3 regions of the Paenibacillus sp. J31R98 genome follow, and region 3 is predicted to be linked to each of the others. Evidence: riboswitches for the same ligand, from Rfam matches in the RefSeq annotation. Region 3 holds a riboswitch; each other region holds the start of a gene.
What was found. Region 3 has a riboswitch for cyclic di-AMP ahead of AC0YNX_RS30030 (ubiquitin-like domain-containing protein). Riboswitches for the same ligand answer to the same signal wherever they lie in the genome.
Positions count from the first base shown of each region.

Region 1 (7,276 bases), on a different contig from region 3:
GAAGAAGCCCTGCAGCCGCTCTATCACAATGCGCAATCCGTCGATGCCACTGAGCTGCGTACCGGACAGAGCATGTTGGAGCGACGACATATGCGCGCACCAACGGATCGGGTCAACCGGCTCGGCTTGTTTGCGCGCTTGCTCCAGCGTTAACCGAATGAGCCGCTTCGCCACTTGATGGCTCGTCCATATCCGCTCCTGGCTGCTCTCGGCGAATGGCGCGAGCTCGGTCCGGTCAAGCGCAAGCAGCACGTCGGCGACATGCGCCGCTTCGCCTGCGTTCAAGCTTGGATACCGTTCCCGCAAATCTGCTTCGGTGAACGAAATCCGATGCTCCGCGAAGCGCCCGGCAACGAAGGCAATAGCGCGCTCGCTCTGCGGGAACTCGGCGTACAGCTCACGTTCCTCGGCGCAAATCCAGCGCTCCAAGCCGCCGCCCATCGGCAACAGCACGACGCGCTCGCTCCCCGCGAGCAGCTGCAGCCATTCGGTGGCCTCTCCGCCCGCGACAGCAACAAGCTCATCCTCGCTCATGTCGCCGCGCCGCTTGAGCAGCGTGTACAGCTCATCGGCGCTCGCGGGCATGAGCTGGCCGGCATCGAGCCGGTCTTGCTCCGTCCGGGCAATAGCGGGATCGACTGCCCGCTGCACGGTTTCCTCGCCGAACAGCTGCCCCGCGAGCGACTTGCTGATACTGAGGAGCTGCAGCTGGGTCGCCTCGCTAACACCGTCACCCTCATACAGCAAGGAGTTGGCGTAGTCGGCCAGGAACTGCACGGCAAAAGGAGAAGGTGCCTGCGATTCCTTAACCAGCGCCTCAATATCCCCAGAAGCGATGCCATCGAGCATCCGCTTGAGCCCCTTCGTATCGAGATACTCATGCAAGCATTCCCTCATCGCCTCCTGCAAGTAAGGGAACTGCTCCGCATAAGGAAGCGACTGCTTCAGCAGTTCCTCGCTGCGGAACCGTTTCTGCCACATTGGCGTACGCGTGAAGCTGCGCGAGAGCAGCAGCGATGTCTCTGCAATCCGGCGAAAAGCGATCGCAAGCAGCGGAGAGCCCGTAATCGCCTCTGTAAGCAGAGACTCCACGCTCGCAGATGTGGTTTGCCACAGCGTCTGCAGCCATGAAGCATCCCATTCCGGCACGACCAACTCAATGCCGTTATCTTTGGCATTGCCGTAGACACTGTAAGGGAGCAGCCGCTGAAATTGCCGCTGAATAGCAAGCAGCCATGTCCGGTTCAGACGCCGCCCATACGGATTATGTATAATGATTCGGGTCTGGTTCATGAGGTCCCGATAATGTTCGATAATGATTCGCCGTGACGTCGGCACTCCGAGTGCTCGATGCTGTGCGTGAATGAGATCAATCAGCTCGGATGCGGCATAGGAATCAAGCCCGTACTCGGTATCAAGCCAAGCGATTGCAGCTTGCTCGCGTTCCCAAGCTTGCCCATCATCCTCCAATTGAAGCGCAAGCCGCACCGTCGCTAGTTCCTCCAGAAACTCGCCGAGCTGGATGCCTATCTCGTAGCTTCTGCCGTTTGCCTCTGCGTTCCAGAACGGAATTTCACTGAAACGGTTCGGAGCTTCCTTGACATAGACACGGTCATTGTCGATGCGACTAATCATCCACGAGCTCGTGCCAAGCTGAAACACATCGCCGGCGCGGCTCTCTGAGATATATTCTTCGTCGAGTTCACCGAGCAGCGCGCGGCTGTCAAGGTGATGTACCGGATAGTTGGCGCTTGAAGGTATCGTGCCTGCGCCTGTAACGGCAGCCATCGCCGTATTGGCGCGTTTATGCAGCCGATCTGCGATGCGGTCCCAATCCATGAGCGGGCGGGCAAAAGGGTAAAATCCCGTCAGCACCTTCAGCGCTGCTTCCATCCGCTCGCGCGGGAAATTCCGGTAGCATTCGCTGCCCGCAATGAGCCGGTGAAGCTCGCCCACCGATATATCAGTGGCGGCGACTATCGAGGTCATCTGCTGCGACAGCACATCGAGCGGCTCATGCGGCAGGACAATCGCTTCAATGTCGCGCCTTGCGATGTCGCGGCAGAGCACCGCGGCTTCCGGCAGCTCGCTGCGCTGCCGCGTCACGATATAGCCGCGGCTGATATCTCCGACGGCATGGCCCGCGCGCCCGATGCGCTGAATGCCGGCTGCGGCGGCTTTGGGCGAGTCGACCTGAATCACGAGGTCGACGTGCCCGACGTCAATGCCGAGCTCGAGCGAGGAGGTGGCGACGAGGCAGCGCAGCTCGCCCGCCTTCAGCATACGCTCGACTTCGAGCCGCCGCTCGCGCGCGAGGCTGCCGTGATGGGCGCGCGCCATCTCATAGCCGGCGTGCTCGTTCAGTCGCAGCACGAGCCGCTCGCACATGCGGCGGCTGTTCACGAACAGGAGCGCGGAGCGCGCGCCGTCCATCAGCGCCATCATCCTCTCGATGATGGGCTGCCATACACCGTCGCGCGTGCGCGCAGGGCGGCTCAGGTCCGGCATCGTCACGCGGACCTGCATCTGCTTCGTCATCGCGCTCTCGACGATGACGACAGGCCGCTGCGCATATCCAAGCGGATGCGCAGGCTGCTCTTCGAGGTCGCTTGGCGCCGCATCGCCGTTCACTGCATCACGATCACGCGACCCCGCCGCCCGAGCACCGCCCAATCCCGGCAGCTCCCAGCCGCCAAGAAATCGCGCGACTCGCGACAGCGGCTTCTGCGTCGCAGACACGCCGATGCGCTGCACAGGGCGCTTCGCGAGCGCGGACAGCCGCTCAAGCGACAGTGACAGATGCGCGCCGCGCTTGTCGCTTGCAAGGCTATGAATCTCGTCGACGATCACCGTCTCGACCGTGCCCAGCATCCCTCGTCCCTTGTCCGAGGTCAGCAGCAAGTAGAGCGACTCCGGCGTCGTCACGAGGACGTCCGGCGGGCGCTTCGCCATACGGACCCGCTCACTCGACGGCGTGTCGCCCGTACGCACAGCGGAGCGGATGGCTGGCCACTCGAGGTTGTGCTCGCCGGCGAAGCGCTCAATCTCATCCATAAAGCCGACGAGATGGTGCTGGATATCATTGTTCAGTGCTTTAAGCGGCGTAATATAGAGCACTCGTACGCCTGATGCGAGGCTGGCTCCACGCGCAGCTGCATCGGCTTTTGTAAGAGCGATCCGATTGATGCACGGAAGCAGTGCCGCAAGCGTCTTGCCGGAGCCTGTCGGCGCAGCAATTAGGGTATGCTGATCTTGCATAATGGAAGCCCAAGCATCGTGCTGCACGGGGGTAGGCTCGCCGAAGCTATGTGCGAACCAGCCTGCTAATGTATGGTGAAACCCTGCCGAAGCGAAGGGAGGTAGCATCGCGAAGCTCCTTTGCCTTTTTATTCACTTGCTTATAAGGACGTACTCGTCGTTTACCACTAACCTGTTTCTCCCATTCTATCATCCTACTATTCATCTTTTGTAAATTAATTCCTCTTTAGTCAGCTTCAAAGCCGTTTCGCCTAAAAAAATATCCGGTCAGTTTAAGGGACATTCGACATAGAATTTAGAAAAATAGCAGCAGCCAAATAAGCTCGGGAGGTATCGGCTATATGTCGAGATGGCGGGACAGCTTAGAGATGCGCAGAGCAGAGTGGAGAAAGCTGGAGTATGCAATGACGGATACGCTTGCAGGCAGGCGGGTGCTGAGGGTTGCGGGACCGCGATCGCCAAGGCTTACGACGCCGGTATCGAAGGCAATCCGGCAAGAGGAGCTAGTCGCTTTCTCGGAGACATTCGACGCCGGGCTTGCATGTTTCTGCATAGGCGAATTATCGCCGCAGCAGCGGGCGCATTTCCTGCAGCATTGGCATGCGAGGCTCGCTGCTGGTGCAACGGTTGTGATGGCTGATCGCCGAAGTGAGGGCTGCGCTTCGCCTGTGGAACTATATGATCTATTCGCACCGCTCGCCACTGCGCTCGACGTTCAGGTCGGCCGCACGTTTTGGTGGGTTCGCTACAAGCGCAGCTAATTTGGAATCGAGCGGACGCTAACGGAACTCAGACGCGTTATTTGGCACGGGTAAGCCAATGTTCGAATCTAACGGAACCCAGAAACGTTATTCCGCTGAAATTAGCCTGATTCGGTTGCAAAACCTTCGAATAGCGCTTCTTGGGTCCGTTACAATTTTTTGAGCGCTATATTCGGATCAATAAGGCTTCTACGGACCGTTAGCTATGCAAGCGACAGACACGTAGAGCACAAACAAAAAACGAGCTCGCCTCAACTGAGGTGAACTCGTTTTTTGCAAGCAAGTACTAATTAATCGGAGTCTCCATCGCCTGGTTCATCAGAAGGCTCGTCAGCGTATTTTTCATACGTTTGCGGGCTCATAACGCGGCGTGCAGTTACATAGCGTTTTGAATAGTAGGAATCGCTAAGCGCGCTAATCGTAACACCTTTGCTCGAAGAAGCGTGTGCAAACTTGCCATCTCCAACGTAGATGCCGACATGCGAGATTCCTTTGCCAGTCGTATTGAAAAATACGAGATCGCCCTCAATCAAATCGCTTTTCGCGATTTTCTTGCCGAGCTGTGCTTGCGAACGGGATGCATGAGGAATGCTGACGCCCAGTTTACCGTACACGTACATGGTAAATCCGGAGCAGTCGAACCCTTTCGTCGTTGTTCCCGTGTAGGAATACGGGGTGCCAATCACGTCTTGGATGACGCCATCCATTTTGGAATCTGCAAAAACGCTTCCAGCTTGGACTAGTAAGAGCATCGCAAGACCGATCAGTAGTGCGGAAATCTTTTTCAAAACAGGAAACTCCTTCCGGTGCCTACGAGGTTAGCTGTGGGGTTCGGTTGAAGGCTCCCTATGATCACCTCTGGCATTCGCGTCCGTACATGATGTGCGAATGTCGGGATCAATTCACCCAGAATGGTTCCCCCGTTTCCCGTGAAAGGGAATTCGGCAAAATTTTCTTTTCGAGGAAAAAGTATTCGATCATTTTCTCGGTTCTCCTTCCAAGTTCACAGGTTGTTCACAAATTAAAATTATTAGAATGCAACATTTTTGGGCTCTAACTCGTTGCGGGGCCTGGGATTGAGCGGTTAATAGGCATTTATTCCTCCTTCAACGAATTAGAGAAGAATATGGCGAGAACTGTCTTGTAGAAAAATATGAGAGCGGGCGAGAGGGGTGTCGGTTGGAGCGCTCCCGGCTTTGCTAACTAACTGACCTCCGAGACACTACTGGCAGAGGCACTCGAAGCGAAGCGAACGCAAAAAAGGCTGAGCAGGTTTCGTCCCTGCTCAGCCTTTATGAATATCTAAGCCTGCTTCGATTGCCACACATCATACTGGGCGGCTACCGTCCACACCTTCATAATCGTGCGCAACATCTGATAGCCTTGATGCAGGATGAGTGCGAACAGGCCTGCCCACATGAGCGATACGGAGGCGATCGTCATGCTCAGCAGGGCGCCGATGCCCCACATGAGCAGCGAGATACCGGCAAAAGGAAGGAAGTTCACGATGCCGCCCCAGAGAGAGCGGAGCGTGCCAGTGCCGCTGGCGGCTCCGAACTGCATGGTGAGGAAGAGCAGGTGGATGAGCACCGCCCATGCCAGCCAGGCGGCCGCCCACGGTCCTGCATGCTGAGCGAATTCGAGCAGCGAATTGCTTGCGAGCAGCTTCGTCAGTGCGCGCGGTAGCAGCCAGATGGCAGGGAGCAGGGTGAGCGCGGTTTCGATGAGATAGAGCAGGGCGATGGGCTTCCACGCTTTACGGATGCCGCTTAGAAACTTCGTTCCGGCCTCATCTGTCATATGATGCAGCGAATGGAACAGGCCGGCGTTGAGGAATGGCGTGATGAGCATCCGCCCGGCCAGCAATCCGCAGAACAGCCAAGCGTAGGGCTGGATGAGATCCGTCTTGAGCAGCTGGAACTGGGCCTCGGTCATGAACAGCTGGACCGCGTGACTGCCGTTGCTGTACGTATCGGGAAACCTTTTCAAGACAGGCACGACGATCCCTTCAATGGTCCGGTAGAGGAAGAAGCCCCAGATCAGCTCGTACAGAAATAGCATAATAATAATATAGAAGTGCTTGATTGCCAGGCGCCAGCCTTGCTTAATATGTGCTTTCACTCCTGCTCACCTCCTTCATAGTAAGGCGTTACCAAGCGAGTGAGGCGAATATCGTCTCGAGCAGCTTGGTGATGCCGACGCTCCATCGGGTGCGGGTCTGCTCGGTCAGATCAGCCTTCATAAAGTTGTTGATATGTTTATTGTCGAGCACATTGTCGTGCTGAGGGTCCACCGCCGCCCAGACGAGCTTGGAGGAATGAACGAGTTTGTACTGGATATGATCCTGTTGACCATCCCATACTTTCGGCATGATCGTACCGTCGGCAAAATGGAACACCACCGTCACAGGGCCGAAGCTGCCGCCTGTCTTCTTGATGAGCACAACCGATTCGTACTGCGTCTTGCCCTCCTGCTTGACGGGACGCACATGAATGGAAGCAACCGAGTAATCCGACATATCGCTGCCGTAGACGAAGTGGCTGAAGTAATCGTTCCACTTTTTCTTCGTGACCGTTTCGACGACCTTCTGGAAGTCAGCAGTTGATGGGTGCTTGAATTTATACTTCTGGAAGTAGGTGCGCATGATCTTGCGCATCGTCTGGGCGCCGACCTGTTTCTCGATGCCGTAGAGGACGAGTTTGGCGCGCATGTACACATTTTCGGCATAGTGATTGTTGCTGTGGTACGACCACGAAAGTTGCTTCAGCGGCGCAGGATCGGTCATGTAGCTCGATTCCACCGGAAGGTTCGGCTCTACGCCGTATTCGCTCTCCATCACTTTGTCCTCTGCATAGGACGTGAAGCCTTCGTCGAGCCAAGCTTCCTCGAATTCATTGGAGGCGACCATGCCGTACCAGTATTGATGTCCGATCTCATGGACGACGGTCCGCTCCAGATCATAGCCTGGATTGTCGTTATCCGCGGCAAAAGCCGTAATCAGCGTCGGATATTCCATGCCGCCCGCACCGTTGCCACCCTTCGGCGGTACGACGACAGAGAGCGTGGAGTACGGGTAAGCACCGTACCACTGCGCGTACTTGGAGAGCGCGGACTTGGCTGCATGCATGTAGCGGTCCTTGAACTTCGCATGCTGCGGATCAAGGTAGAGCTTGATCCTTACGCCAGGGACGCCTTCCGTCGAGAACGGCTCCTCGGCATAGACGAAGTCCGGCGAAGCCGACCAGCCGAAGTCGTGC
Region 1 covers NZ_JBWDNO010000010.1:34,610-41,885, reverse strand. Annotated here, with positions in the region: gene AC0YNX_RS27065 (DEAD/DEAH box helicase) at 1-3,366, opposite strand, end outside; gene AC0YNX_RS27060 (hypothetical protein) at 3,600-4,019, shown strand; gene AC0YNX_RS27055 (C40 family peptidase) at 4,310-4,807, opposite strand; cyclic di-AMP (ydaO/yuaA leader) riboswitch at 4,812-4,976, opposite strand; gene AC0YNX_RS27050 (hypothetical protein) at 5,322-6,140, opposite strand; gene AC0YNX_RS27045 (M1 family metallopeptidase) at 6,169-7,276, opposite strand, start outside.
Region 1: linked by a shared signal. The riboswitch ahead of AC0YNX_RS27055 (C40 family peptidase) and the one ahead of AC0YNX_RS30030 (ubiquitin-like domain-containing protein) in region 3 are both predicted to bind cyclic di-AMP.

Region 2 (7,276 bases), on a different contig from region 3:
CCGCGTTACTTGAATTCACTGTTCAGGCAAGCCTTCGGCATTACTGCCTATGCCTACTTGATTCGGCTGCGCATTATTAAGTCCAAAGAGATGATGAGCCTTGGCGACAGCTCACGCTCCATCAAGGAAATCGCGCAGCTGTCGGGTTATCGCGATTCCAGCCATTTTATTGCGGCATTCGGCAAGACGGAAGGCATTACGCCAGAGCAGTTCCGCAAGCTGCACGGCTTAATATCAGGCTAAAGCGAAAGCGAGAATAGAGCGATGGAAACGAAGCAATGTACAGTATGCGGGCAAGAGAAGCCGCAGTCCGCGTTCACGAAGCGGGCAGGCAAGAGCGGCCGGCGCGGGACATGCCGCTCCTGTATGCGCAGGCGCAAGCGTGACACGATAGTGGCAGTAGCGCCGCTGCATTCGGATTCAGCCATCGCTGCCGGGATGGCTCAGGGCGGGACCGCGCAAGCAGCCGTAGATGTGGCTGCTGTGGGACAAGCTGCCGTGGCTGAACCGCGAGCTGCCGAAGGCGCTGCAACGGTAACAGCATCCGTAGCGGCAACGGCATCGGAATTGCCGCCGGCGCGAACACGCAAGCGTAAGCGAAAGCGCCGCCGCGGACGTTACAACAAGTCGGCTCGGCTGCGTAAACAGCAGGAAACCGAGCAGATAATAGAAGTTGCAAAGACGCCGGTTCGGCCGCCGGACCGAGTCATTAAGCAGATCCAAGGCTCCTTCACATTCAAGACCTCGGTATTGAACGACCGTGGAAGAGGGCATATAAGGCTGCGCGGCTATCGGGAAACAGGGAAGCGCTGGTCGACCGTAATTCCAACGGAGATGGCTGTGCGTATGGTAGAAGAAGGCGCAGCTGGCATTATTAATTCAGGCATGATTCATAAATTATATACGAAGACGGATTTCAGGCTGCTTATTCTGCAGCGCGACGATTATATTTGCCGGTATTGCGGTAAATTCGGTGACACGATTGACCATGTCATGCCGAAATCAAAGGGCGGATTGTCATCGCCGGCCAATTGCGTATGCGCTTGCTCGGAGTGCAATCTCAAGAAGGCCGATAAATTAGACTTTGTTAATAATGATGATTTCTAGCGGGTTTGACACCTATTTTCCAATATTTAGTTCATGAAAAGCGAATAACTCCCGTGTTAGTATGAGTGGCGTCGGGGCGCCCCGGCATACAACATTTGTAAACGAGGAGGATTTTTCATGAAGATGCAACCATTTCGTATAGGTGTAGCTAGTGTACTCGCAGCCAGCTTGATCGCGCTTGGAGGAGGAGCAGCCCTGCAGAAGGCAGAAGCAGCCTCCGTGAACACTTCCGTCTCTTATAAAGTAACAAACACGGACACGATGTATAAAATCGCGAAGAAATACGGTGTAAGCTTGAACGCGTTGATCGCGGCTAACCCGACTATCAAGAATCCGAACATCATCTGGGCAGGCATGACAGTGAAGGTGCCTGTGACGACGACAACAAGCGGAGGCAACACAGGTTCCGGCTCCGGTTCGACTACAACAAACACGACGGACAAGTCTACTTTTGCAGCTCAAGTTGTGACGATTGTGAATCAGGAACGCGCTAAGGTTGGCCTTGCTGCGCTGAAGTCCGATACGCTTCTGACTAAGGTCGCGCTGGACAAAGCGAAAGATATGTACACGAACAACTATTTTGACCATAACTCGCCGACTTACGGCTCCCCGTTCGACATGATGCGTGCTTACGGCGTCACTTACTCTTATGCAGGCGAGAATATCGCGAAAGGCCAGCGTACGCCTTCGGAAGTGATGACGGCGTGGATGAACAGTGCAGGCCATAAAGCGAATATTCTTGGCGCTAATTACAAGAAAATCGGCGTTGCGTACTACAACGGTGAATGGGTACAAGAGTTTACTTCATAAATGAGCAAGCAACGGGAAGCGGCCAGGGGGCCGCTTTTTTGTTATTCCGGTAGCGTCATTGTTGCATGAGAGAAATTTAATTTCTTCATGCCGCGCAGGTATTGGGTAAATAAAAGCGAAATCTATTCTAACGAATTTGACTACTCGGGGGTCCACTATGCGACGGAAGGCGACGGCAATATACTACAACCAGACGTTGGCTGAACGAACGAAGAGGAAGATAAGGCTTGGAAGAATTGAACCGGATATTGCTCCGCCTTATTCAGTAGCGCTAAGCTATCAGCGATTAATTAAATATTTGCCTGAGCCGATCTTTGTACATGACGGAATCGAAGTTCTGTTCGCCAACCAAGCGGGACTGCGTTTGCTCGGCATGACTGAATTATCAGAGATCACAGGTGATATAAAGGTATGGAAATTCATGCACCCCGATAACCAGGCACGATCGATGGAGCGTATCCACGCGGTTATGCAAACGGATGAGCCGAATGAGTTCGAGGAGTGCCGCATTATTGATGTGTTTGGCGAGGTTATTGATGTCGAGGTATCCAGCACCCGCATACATAATTATCCTGGCAAAGGTACAGTCGTTCAGAGCGTCTTTCGCGATATCCGTGAACGGAAGAAAGAAGAGGAGGCGCTCATTCATTCCGAGAAGCTCTCTGTTGCCGGACAGATGGCGGCGGGCATTGCTCATGAAATACGCAATCCGCTGACCTCCTTGATCGGCTTCTCTAAGTTTCTGAAGACGAAGATCGATAAGTATCATGAGTACTTTGACATTATGCTCGTGGAGCTGGATCGGATTAACTCGATCGTGCAGGAGTTTATGGCGCTGGCGAAGCCGCAGGCCAGCCAATTCCGCAAGCATGATCTCAACCGGATTATTGGCAATGTGCTGACGCTGCTCGAAACGCAGGCGATCTTGAAAGATGTGCAGATTATTCCGCAGCTCGATTCGGATGTGACGGAACTGCTCTGTGATGAGAATCAGCTGAAGCAGGTGTTCGTCAACGTGCTCAAGAACGCCATCGAGGCGATGCCAAGTGGCGGCATCATAACCATTACGCTTACCAATGTCGATGCGCAGCATATTGCCGTCTCGATTATTGATGAAGGGACAGGCATTCCAGAGGAGCAGCTTCCGAAGCTCGGCGGTCCGTTCTTCACGACGAAGGACAGCGGAACGGGGCTTGGTCTGATGATTTGTTATCGCATCATCGAAGGCCATCAAGGGAAAATGGAAATCAAGAGCGTGCCTGGTAAAGGGACGACGGTAGCGATTCGACTGCCGCGCAATCTGTAAGATTCGGCTGTTTTTCGGTGTTGGTTGTATTTTCCGGTAGGATTGTCGTAAGTGTCTGTGTTATCCTTTAACGCGAGCCGAAACATTATGTGCGGGGGATATTTTTAGAGCATAGATAGCGTCAGAAATAGACGCTTTTGCTCGCCAGTTCAGTGAACTGGTTAATGCGTTCACAGCAGCGCTGGGGTGAATCGCTTGGTTAACAAGCGTAGGGCGGAACTCCTTTCGTCCGAATCCGACAACTAACCTCGTAGGCCGCATGCGATGAAGATGAGTAGCTGGCTTAGCTTTAGCAGCTTGACCTGTCAGCATCGTAATGACGGAATATATCCGAGAACTCATTGAGGATATATGTCCGTAAATTAAAGGAGGACGTTCATAGTGAAGCAGAAGCACTCATTCTGGAAAAGAAGCGCCCTGCTCGCAGCACTTGGCATCGCGATCTTCGCGCATGCTGGCGCAGCGCAAGCAGAATCGAACTACACGGCGACAGACAATGATACGTTCTGGTCGTTGTCGCAGAAATTCGGCGTATCGCTTGAGCAGCTGCTGAAGGCGAATCCGATGATCGACCCAGCGAATGTGTACAAGGGACTAACAATCGTTATTCCAACAACCGTTACAGTCGCAAACTTGAAGCAGGATGCACCGCAGCCGATCGCTCAAGAGTCGAAGCAGGCTGAACAAGCACAGAAGCAAGAGAAAGCTGTGACAGCGTCTACGAAGGCTGAGAAGTCGTCGAAGCCTGCTGCGAAAGCAGAGGCGTCGAAGAAAGCAGCTAAGTCGGAAACGGCGAAAAAAGCCGCAAAGAAGTCGTCCAAAAAGGCGGCATCGAAGAAACAAACGCAACAGGTGAAACAAACGAAACAAGATGAAATTACAGTTGGCGGCAGAGCTTATGACATCACAGATGTCGTAAAAGCCAAAGCGAGCGCGTATACGGCTGATCCGTCGGAGAACGGCTGGGGAGCGGTAGACTACTTCGGCAATAAGCTGAAGCTCGGTACGATTGCAGTAGATCCAGACGTTATTCCGCTTGGCAGCAAATTGTACATTACCGGTTACGACCATGATGGGTTGCCAGTCGGCGGCATGATGGGAGTCGCTACCGATATGGGAAGCGCCATTAATGGCAACCGTATTGATATCTTTGTACCGCAATCGCAGCAAGCTGCAAGCAAATTCGGTTACCAATCTGTAAAAGTATATGTTCTAGATTAGAAGAAGGCAGCCTTGCCGAAGGCTGCCTTTTTGATGCTTATATCTCTGTTAGCGGCTGCGCCAGTTGCGTCCGGCAGGCCGGTTCAAGAGCTCCGGCAGCGTGACGATCTGATAACCTTTACTGCGCAGCAGGTTGATAAGCCGTGGGAGCGCTGCAATGGTGCCGGACAGGTCCTGGCCTTCCCCGCCTCCTGCATGCTGCAGGATGATGGAGCCGGGCTGCAGCGTCCGCTTAATGTTAATGAGAATGCGGTTGCTGTCGAGACTCTTCCAATCCACGGAATCGGTATCCCAGTTCACTACGATGTACCCTCGGCTGCGCAGCCAATCGACCTGATAAGGTGTTATTTCACCGTAGGGCGGCCTGATAAACTTAGGGCTGTAGCCGATCAATGGGCGAATGATCCGGTCCGTCCGTGCAATTTGCTGCTCGAACGCGTAGCGCGAGATGCGGGAAAATACAGCGTGATCATACGAATGATTGCCGATGATATGCCCTTCTTTGCTGATTCGCTGAACGAGCGCCGGATGCTTGGCTGCCCGCTGGCCGACGACGAAGAAGGTTGCCCGCACCTTGTAGCGGGCTAGCGTCTCGAGCACCTGCGGGGTAAAGCGCGGGTCCGGCACGTCATCGAACGTCAGCGCGACTCGGCGTGAACCGCGCGGACCCCAGATCACGAAGGAGCCGGGGAACATACGCTGCAGCGTCACCCACGACATCGCTTCTCCACGGTTCTTTTTCTTCTTGACCTGCTGCTGTTGCCCACTCGTGAAGGATGGCTCGGCTTCTGCAGGCGGCTGCATTCTGTTCCCTAAACCGGCCTTGGCAGTTTCAATCTGATCAGACTGTGCTGAAGGGCTCCTCCCAGAAGCAGCAACTCTGTCGCCTTGTATGGTATCTATGCCGCTGCATGCGCATAGGATCCAGGTCAGAAGCAGCACCAATGCTTTGCGGGCTCTGCGCGTCGTTCCCATGGACCTAATCCCCCCGTCAACCAGAATGATCTGTCTGCTTTGTTTACCGTCTCAAACATTCGAATTCATTGTGCCCTCTCCGTCCTTGATCATGCATGGGACGCAACTTCGCACTTTACAGCAGCAAGTCCACCACGTAACATGAAAGGGAATAATGGTGAAAAGGAGACCGTACATATGCCAACAATTGATATGCCGTTACATGAATTGAAAACGTATTCAGGCATCAATCCGCGCCCGTCCGACTTCGACGACTATTGGGAGCGGGCTTTGGGCGAAATGCGCCAGGTGGACGCTGCCATCGAGCTTGTTCCAAGTGACTTCCAGACTCCGACAGCAGAATGCTTCGATCTTTATTTTACAGGGGTGAAGGGCGCTCGCATCCATGTTAAATACGCCCGTCCGCGTCATTCGAACGGACCGCATCCGGCCGTTGTCCAGTTCCACGGCTATACGGGCAACGTTGGGGATTGGCAGGATCGTCTTATCTATGTGTCGTTAGGTTTCTCCGTATTCGCAATGGATTGCCGCGGACAAGGCGGCGGCTCCGAGGATAGCGGCAGCGTGAAGGGCAATACGCATAACGGTCACATTATTCGCGGCTTGGACGACAGCGCGGACCAGCTCTTATTCCGTCATATTTTCCTCGATACCGCACAGCTAGCGGGGATTGCCTTAGAGATGCCTGAGGTCGATCCGAAGCGCGTCTATGCGATGGGCGGCTCGCAGGGCGGCGCACTTACAATCGCGTGCGCAGCGCTTGAACCGCGTGTTGCGAAGCTTGCGCCTGTGTTCCCATTCTTGAGCGACTACCGCCGCGTATGGGATATGGACCTCGACAAGGATGCGTATGCGGAGCTACGGACATTCTTCCGTCACTTCGATCCGCAGCATAAACGCGAAGATGAGATTTTCGAAAGACTCGGTTACATCGATATTCAATATCTGGCGAACCGGATTAAAGGCGATGTGCTTATGGGTGTCGGCTTGATGGATACGATCTGTCCGCCATCATCGCAGTTCGCTGCCTATAACAAGATCACCGCTACGAAGCGGCTTGAAATTTATCCGGATTTTGGGCATGAATGGCTGCCGGGCTTGAATGATAAAGTGATAAAATTCTTCTTGGAAGAGTAGAGGGGGCTTAAACGAACGATGCGTCTTACGAGCAAAGAAAAGCTAGTGATGATTGGGGATTCGATTACGGATTGCGAGCGTGCCAGACCTGTCGGAGAAGGGCTGTTTGGTGCGATTGGCAAAGGATATGTGAGCGTCGTTGATGCTTTGCTGTCTACGACTTACCCAGAGCTTGGCATCCGTGTCGTGAACATGGGAACAAGCGGCAACACGGTGCTGGATCTGAAGGAACGTTGGCAGTCGGACGTCATCGATCTGAAGCCGGACTGGTTGTCAATTATGATCGGAACGAATGATGTGTGGCGCCAGTACGACAGTCCGACAATTCCAGAGCAGCACGTTTACCTCGAAGAATACGAGGCGACGCTGGATAAGCTCGTTGCCGAAACGCTGCCTTCTGTCAAAGGTATCGTGCTGATGACGCCGTTCTATATCGAGCCGAATACGCAAGACTTGATGCGTGCGGAGATGGACCGTTACGGCGCAGCTGTGAAACGCATCGCCGAGAAGCACGGCACGCTGTTCGTCGATACGCAGGCAGCGTTCAACCAAGTGCTGGAGCATCTGTATTCCGGCACTCTCGCATGGGATCGCGTTCATCCGAACCATACGGGCCATGCCGTTATTGCTCGGGCATTCCTGCAGGAAATCGGGTACGATTACAACAAAGGGCTGTAACGAGTGGCAGAAAGGTCGAGTTTAGGAGCATGGATATGCTCC
Region 2 covers NZ_JBWDNO010000009.1:193,814-201,089, forward strand. Annotated here, with positions in the region: gene AC0YNX_RS26445 (helix-turn-helix transcriptional regulator) at 1-243, shown strand, start outside; gene AC0YNX_RS26450 (HNH endonuclease) at 265-1,107, shown strand; gene AC0YNX_RS26455 (CAP domain-containing protein) at 1,225-1,917, shown strand; gene AC0YNX_RS26460 (ATP-binding protein) at 2,075-3,223, shown strand; cyclic di-AMP (ydaO/yuaA leader) riboswitch at 3,289-3,495, shown strand; gene AC0YNX_RS26465 (3D domain-containing protein) at 3,605-4,444, shown strand; gene AC0YNX_RS26470 (polysaccharide deacetylase family protein) at 4,493-5,419, opposite strand; gene AC0YNX_RS26475 (alpha/beta fold hydrolase) at 5,597-6,556, shown strand; gene AC0YNX_RS26480 (SGNH/GDSL hydrolase family protein) at 6,575-7,234, shown strand.
Region 2: linked by a shared signal. The riboswitch ahead of AC0YNX_RS26465 (3D domain-containing protein) and the one ahead of AC0YNX_RS30030 (ubiquitin-like domain-containing protein) in region 3 are both predicted to bind cyclic di-AMP.

Region 3 (7,276 bases):
CCATCGCGAGCTTCACGCGCTTCAACACCGCTTCGCCAATCGCGGAGCCGCCCGTCTCTATCGTCTCTGCCTCAACGGCACGTTTAATCGCGACCGTATCGTCTTTTCCCTCTACGACAATGATTTCTTTAATCATGGGACGTTCATTCCTTCCCTTCAGACGAACATACAAAAAGAAGAGGCAATCGCCTCTTCTTATGATGGCATATTTACGTGCAAAATACGATATGAATGAAGAAGAAATACCCATGCATGTGCAAGCTTTATCTCTTCCTACAGCGATTCTGGCTTCTTAGGTCCTAGTATGTAGACCGTAAACCCACGCTTCAAACCGAATTTATCGGCATACGATTCGCTATCAAAGTAAACATCGATCTTGTTTCCTTTAACCGCGCTGCCCGTATCTTCCGCACGACGGAAGCCAATGCCCTCGATATAGACCCACCAGCCGATCGGAATAACCTTCGGATCAACGGCAATTGTCCGGCCTTCCTGCACACGTGCTCCTGATGCGGTAATACCGTATTGCGGGTGATTCTTGCCTTTGCCTGTCGATTCAACGCCGGCTGAATACGCCGTCAGCGTGACATTGCGCAGCACTTTCTTCGAGCTGAACGTTACGCCCCGCTTCGTAAGTGTCGTTACCGCTGGCGATTTGGCAGACAGCACCATCACCTTCGGCTCAGGCTTCTTCGTACCTACTGCAACGACTTGGTCAACAGCAGAGGCCTTCGTCATTTTTTCCACGAGCGTTTGCGATACGAGGATACCGTTCTGGAATACCTTCTCGAACCTCTTCACAATCGTGCCTTTTTTGCCCGTCTGGACAAGTTTTTCTTTCCCCAATGCGAGCTTCGGATCTTCCTTCTTCACGATCGTGAACGGAACCGGATACGCACTCTCAGAGTACTTCTTATCGATCCGAGTAACCGTAATAATCATGTTAGGCTCAAGCGAAGACGTTAAAGGGGGTACGACTTTATCTTGACCACGTACCGATATGTCAGCCTGATTAATCGCTGCCGCTACCGTTTTTTCTGTCGTATACATCGTCTTTGCTTTGCCGTCTGCCTTTACAACTAAAGACACCGCTTGATCGATTACAATGCGGTCGCCATCTTTAATTCCGCCATCTAGCGGCATCGACACTTTGTCAAAAGCGCCGACAGTAATGGCTTGTTCATCCAGTAGGCGTTGAAGGGACCATTGTTTTGTTGAAACAATCGTTTCTCGTCCATTCACTACTACGGACACGTGCTTGTCAGCCGTTCCGTGCAACAACACCAAAAACATGAAAGTCATAGCGATTGAGATCAGAGCGCTTAGAATAATTAAACGCACGTTCTCATGCTTCCATCGCAATGCGAAAGACATGCTGGATGATCGTTTACCATGGGTGGTGTCCTTCATCTGGAGTGCTCCCATTTCTTCGGTCCTCCTTACATAGCCCCGCCGCCTTGTTACGCATGATACTTAGACGCGACTATTGAGATTTAGCGTGCGATATCGCACGCATTTCCAATCTATCTTCACCTCCGTGCCCGTTCCATGATACGCCCTGTGTCGTCACATTATGCTTCATTCAAACAAAAAAGAAGCCCGACGACAGAGGATCTGTTTCGTGGCTTCCCAATTCGACAAAGGGTAAGCATGGATTGCATGCACGAGGTTGATCTCTCTTATTACGCTGGCGAGGTTAGCTGTCGGATTCGGGCGTGAGAGTCGCCCTATTCGCTCGTGACGTTGAGTAGCGTTCAATGGTACTCATAATGCACGTCAGTCGCAAAATTCACCCCAAGAAGAATCTCCATGTTTACTTCTGTTTGTCACGTCACGCAAATCAATTCGATGAACCATCGAAAATTGATTTCGTGTGAACGCAAACCAATTTCGTCGATTGCCAATCGAAATTGATTTCGTTTGATACAAACAGTTTCAACAATTGGTTCCCCCGCTCTCCAAAACTTCGGAGATTAAGCGTTTATTGGAAAAGGAATACAAGTTTTGTTGCTCTGAAATGAATCATACAGTCTAGCGCTGCACATTGTAAAGAACTGATTAATGACGATTTTAACGAATTTTAAGGATAATCCAGTGAATTTAACTTGATTTCAGGGGATAAAGTTAGTTTTTTCAAAGGAATGGTCCCAAATACTTGCTTTCACTTCCATTTTCACTACATTCCAAAACATTTCAGTGCATTTTCGGTCGTGATTTTTGATATTTCTTCCACGGACTTGCCCGTTAACTCCGCCATCGTATTTGCTACAAGACGGACGAAGGCCGACTCATTTCGTTTGCCTCTATGGGGGTGAGGAGTCAAATATGGGGCGTCTGTTTCAATCAAAAGCCGGTCGAGCGGGACATGCGCAAGCACCTCTTTGGGCACACGAGCATTTTGGAATGTAAGCGGTCCCCCGAACGAGATATAGAAGTTCATATCAAGGCACTGTTTCGCCGTTTCCCAGCTTCCGGAGAAGCAGTGCATAACGCCGCCAACTTCCTTCGCTCCCTCTTCACGAAGCAGCCTGACGACATCCTCATGTGCGTCCCGGTTATGGATTACAATCGGCTTCCTCTTCTGTTTCGCAAGCTGTATTTGCTCTCTGAATACGCGCTGCTGCACATCTTTAGGTGAAGTGTCCCAGTGGTAATCGAGCCCGATCTCCCCGATCGCAACAACCTTTGGATGATCGCATAAGGATGCAATCCATTCCAGATCTCCTGGCCGCATATCAATGCTGTCTACGGGATGCCAGCCCACAGCCGCATAGATGAACGAATATTGCTCCGCGAGCGCCATTGTGGTCGGTATCGTTTCCCGGTTAAAGCCGATATTGATAAGCTTATGTACGCCTGCTTCCTGCGCTCTTTCGATAACTTCTGCACGGTCCTCGTCGAATTTCGGCGAGTCCAAATGGGTATGCGTGTCGATTAACATAGGTGCGAAAGTAACTCCTTTCTACATTAAAGCGAATAATTCGCGCAAATTTGCCGGGAGCTTCGACACTGATTCGCGAAGCGGTTCTTCCGGGTAATATAGATGGTACTTGCCTTGGCGAATACCTGTGATGGATCTGATGATATCGGATCGCTCCGAAATCTCCGACAGCTGTTCGTCACGACCCAGCAGCAGAATAGGCGGTTTTTCTTCCTTGCCTGCAGAAGCCGGTGCATCAGGTCGATAAACATCGTAGGGCATGTCATACGGAAAGTCAATTTCCAGATGGTAGTCGGGGTGGAGCCCAATTGCCTTGAAGTGCTCGCGTATCTCTTGCCAAAGCATCTCATCTGCATGGTCCATCGTTACGTATTTATACAGCTTCCGGTTTAAGAATCGGCGGCATAGGTCAGCAAGCACCTCATCCTGCTCATTCACCCATAGGCTGAACGCGGTCTGAACGAGCGCCTCATCAAGTGCCAGATAACCTTCAATATCAATCGTTCCCGCTAATAGCTGTTCCAACGGGCCAACCATCCAATTGAATATGTACCCGGATGCATACAGTTCCTTCGCCCTGCGGAAGATTTGCCGGAGAATAATCTCCGAGCTTCGTGTCACGGGATGAAAATATACCTGCCAGTACATTTGGTAACGCGACATGAGGTAGTCCTCTACCGCGTGCATGCCGCTCTCTTTCACTACAATTCTTCCCTGGTAAGGCCGAAGTACTCGCAGTATTCGCTCCAGGTCGAAAGTGCCGTAGTTTACACCTGTAAAATACGCATCCCGCAGCAGATAATCCATCCGGTCTGCATCCATTTGACTGGAGACCAGACTAACGACAATCGGCTCATAATAAGTCTTGCAGATGACAGCTGCAATCCGCTCTGGATAGGATGAATCATAGGCTTTCAGCACAGCGTTAATTTCTGTTTCTTCTAATAATAGGCTGCATGTCCACTCTTCATGATGCGTGTCAAAAACATCTTCAATGGAATGGGAGAAAGGGCCGTGTCCGATGTCATGAAGCAGCGCCGCGCACAGCGCAATCAGCTTCTCCCCGGCAGGCCAATCCGTGTATCCGCCTCGCTCGAACTGGGAAATGATTTTGCGGGTAATCTCATAGACGCCGAGTGAGTGGGAGAATCGGCTGTGCTCTGCACCATGGAAGGTCAAATAGGAGGTGCCAAGCTGGCGAATACGCCGAAGCCGCTGAAATTCCCTCGTATTAATCAAGTCCCAGATCAAGTGATCCTGTACGTAAATGTACTTATGAACCGGATCCTTAAACACTTTCTCCTCCGCCAATCGTTCCTTGCGCTTACGAGCTGCCATTTCCATCTCACTCCTTCTATCGTTCATCGTTTCGACACAAAAGTCGATCGATTGTCGAATGTTGTCGCAATTTCATTTCCAATCTGATTACAAATATTGTACGATACTAGTAGATGATTTGCTGTTTAATAAAGCAAACCTGACGTCACTGGTCATAATTACCGTCAAATCGTCGTTGACTATTATGGGAAACGTTGGTATTATTAAAGCATAAATTGATGGATTTTGTCGAATCGTGACGATGTAATCTAGTACGAGAGGAAATGATAGATCATGATGAAATCGACAGGCATTGTACGTAAAGTAGATGAGCTCGGACGTGTTGTTATTCCTATCGAGCTGCGCCGTACGCTTGGAATTGGCGAGAAGGACGCACTCGAAATTTATGTAGATGGCGAACGCATTATGTTGAAGAAATATGAGCCTGCTTGCATCTTCTGTGGCAATGCAGAGAACGTAGCTTACTTCAAAGGTAAAATCGTTTGCAACGCTTGTTTGACCGAAATGCCAACTCCTGTTACAAAATAAGAGACAAACTGAGAATTATAGGTTATAATATGTTTATCCATTATGTTAATTCTAACCTTTTTATACTCCTTGATGCCCCCCACGGCCTATATGGCTAGGGGGGTCTTTTTTTTGTCTCCACTTCTTTACTTCTTCATAACTTCATTATATACGTCCCGCTTCTGCATCCCGCGATCTTGCGCCGTTCGCTTGATGGCTTCCTTGCGATCTTCGCCTTGCTCCTCATAGCGGCTCACATGCTCCTCCAGGCTTAGCGCTTCCCACCAGTTCTGCTCGCTTTGTCTCAGCTCTGCCGCTTCTTCCTTGCTTACGCCCGCAATAACGAGACAATACTCGCCGAGCGGTGGATGCTCCTCCAGCCAGCTGATGCATTCCGAGATCGTTCCGCGGGCGACTTCTTCATGACGCTTCGTCAGCTCGCGCACCATCGCTATTCGGCGATCGCCCCACTGCTCGAGCATCACCGGAAGCGTCTTCGTAATCCGATGAGGCGATTCATAGCATAGAATCGTCCCTTCCTGCTTCTGCAGCTGCTTCAGCCAGTTCGTCAGCGGCTTGCGGTCGCGCGGAGGGAAACCGGCGAAGAAGAAGTTATCCGTCGACAGCCCGGATACGATAAGCGCCGATAGCGCCGCGTTGGCGCCGGGAATCGGCACGACCGCTATTCCCCGCTCCGCAGCCGCGGCAGCGAGGTCGGCTCCAGGGTCAGAGATTGCAGGCAGTCCGGCATCACTGACCAGCGCAATTGACTGACCAGTTTCCAGCAACCGGATCAGCTCCGGGCCGCTGGCATCCTTGTTATGCTCGTGATAGCTGACCAGGCGCGTTGAAATTTCAAAATGCGCGAGCAGCTTACGCGTCTGCCGCGTATCCTCTGCTGCAATTAGATCGACTTCCTTCAGCGTCCGAATCGCCCGGAACGTCATATCCTCCAAGTTCCCAATCGGCGTACCGACCAAGTATAAGCTGCCGCTCTCGCCGCGCTCTCCCTCTTTGCTGCTAAAACTCCGTTGTACAATCATTTCCCTGTATTCCTCGCTTCCGCCATAGCAGCCTCTGCAGCTTTATCACCATAATAGATCCGCATCAATTCTTCATTATATTGCCGCTGTTCATTGTATACGATAAGCGGCGGCAGCAGCTTAATGTCTGGCTTCCCGTCACGCAATGCTTCTATAAGCACCATATTCGCTTCCGCATCCTTATGCGGATGAACGAAACGGATGCGCTTCGGCTCCAGCTTCCATTTTCGCATCGTCTCCATAATTTCAACGAGACGGGACGGACGATGGACCATGGCGACACGACCGCCTGTACGAACGAGCCTTGCGCAAGCAGCCACGATATCATCAAGCGTCCCATTACGCTCATGTCTCGCCATTGCGAAATGCTCATTCTCGTTCTGGTCGCCGGACCCTGCCGGCATATAAGGAGGGTTCACGGTCACGACATCATACATGCCTTGGCGCTGTTTGTAAAACTCCCGCAAATCACCTTCATAAATCTTAATTTGCTCAGTCAGTCCGTTAGCCTCTACACTCCGCCTTGCCATATCTGCCAATCGGGGCTGAATTTCCACGGCGTCAATCGATGCTTTAGTCCGTGTGGTTAAGAGCAGCGGTATAACGCCATTGCCCGTGCATAGATCAATAATCTTCCCGCGGGGCGGAACCGCGGCGAAACGCGCAAGCAGCACCGCATCCATCGAGAAGCTGAATACCTCGCGGCTTTGTATAATATATAATTCATGCGTTAATAGATCATCCAGCCGCTCATTCGGCTCTAATTTCACTTCATTGACCACTACTTCTGCTCCTTCACCAGTTGTATCTGCATCGCCTTCTATATGCAAACAAGACCCTAGCAATAAGGGTCTTGTTGTTCAATCTTTATTGAGAAAGGAAAGGCAGAACAAGCAGTCGCCTTCCGTACGCAAATGGCCGTAATACAGATTGCATATATGAAATCCTTCATGATACAGTCTTGCCAAATTGTCATAGCCTTGTCCAACACCAGCTGTATCAGCAGTACCGCTCGGCTCTTCAACTGGCAACGTAATGATCTCCTCATCGACGACAACCGGTGCCGTCACAGCTTTCTTCGGCGTATGGACCGCTGTCTCGCGCTTTAATACTTTGCGCAGCTGCCCATTTTCTATACTGAGCCGGTTGTTGTCTTCGAGGAGCGATTTGATTTTCTCTTTCATTGCACCGATTTCTTGATGCAAGCTTCCCAAGTGGGATTCAAATTCGCTTATTTGACTAAAGATATCTCTTTTCAAGTCTTCACCCCAAGGCTGTGCAGCTTCGGATTTAAGTTAGGCGCGCTTTTCTTACTTTATGACGACATCATCTAGCGGTAGCTCCTTCGGCTTGCCGCCATCGAAGAGCTGTACATACACTGTTTTGGAACCCGCATTGATGCCGGTTACTTTACCTTCTCCATACGATGTGACGACATGTTTGCCAA
Region 3 covers NZ_JBWDNO010000014.1:6,001-13,276, reverse strand. Annotated here, with positions in the region: gene rnmV (ribonuclease M5) at 1-136, opposite strand, end outside; gene AC0YNX_RS30030 (ubiquitin-like domain-containing protein) at 274-1,425, opposite strand; cyclic di-AMP (ydaO/yuaA leader) riboswitch at 1,670-1,990, opposite strand; gene AC0YNX_RS30025 (TatD family hydrolase) at 2,177-2,941, opposite strand; gene AC0YNX_RS30020 (HD domain-containing protein) at 2,963-4,279, opposite strand; gene AC0YNX_RS30015 (AbrB/MazE/SpoVT family DNA-binding domain-containing protein) at 4,553-4,807, shown strand; gene rsmI (16S rRNA (cytidine(1402)-2'-O)-methyltransferase) at 4,933-5,829, opposite strand; gene AC0YNX_RS30005 (tRNA1(Val) (adenine(37)-N6)-methyltransferase) at 5,826-6,611, opposite strand; gene AC0YNX_RS30000 (initiation-control protein YabA) at 6,690-7,034, opposite strand; gene AC0YNX_RS29995 (PSP1 domain-containing protein) at 7,140-7,276, opposite strand, start outside.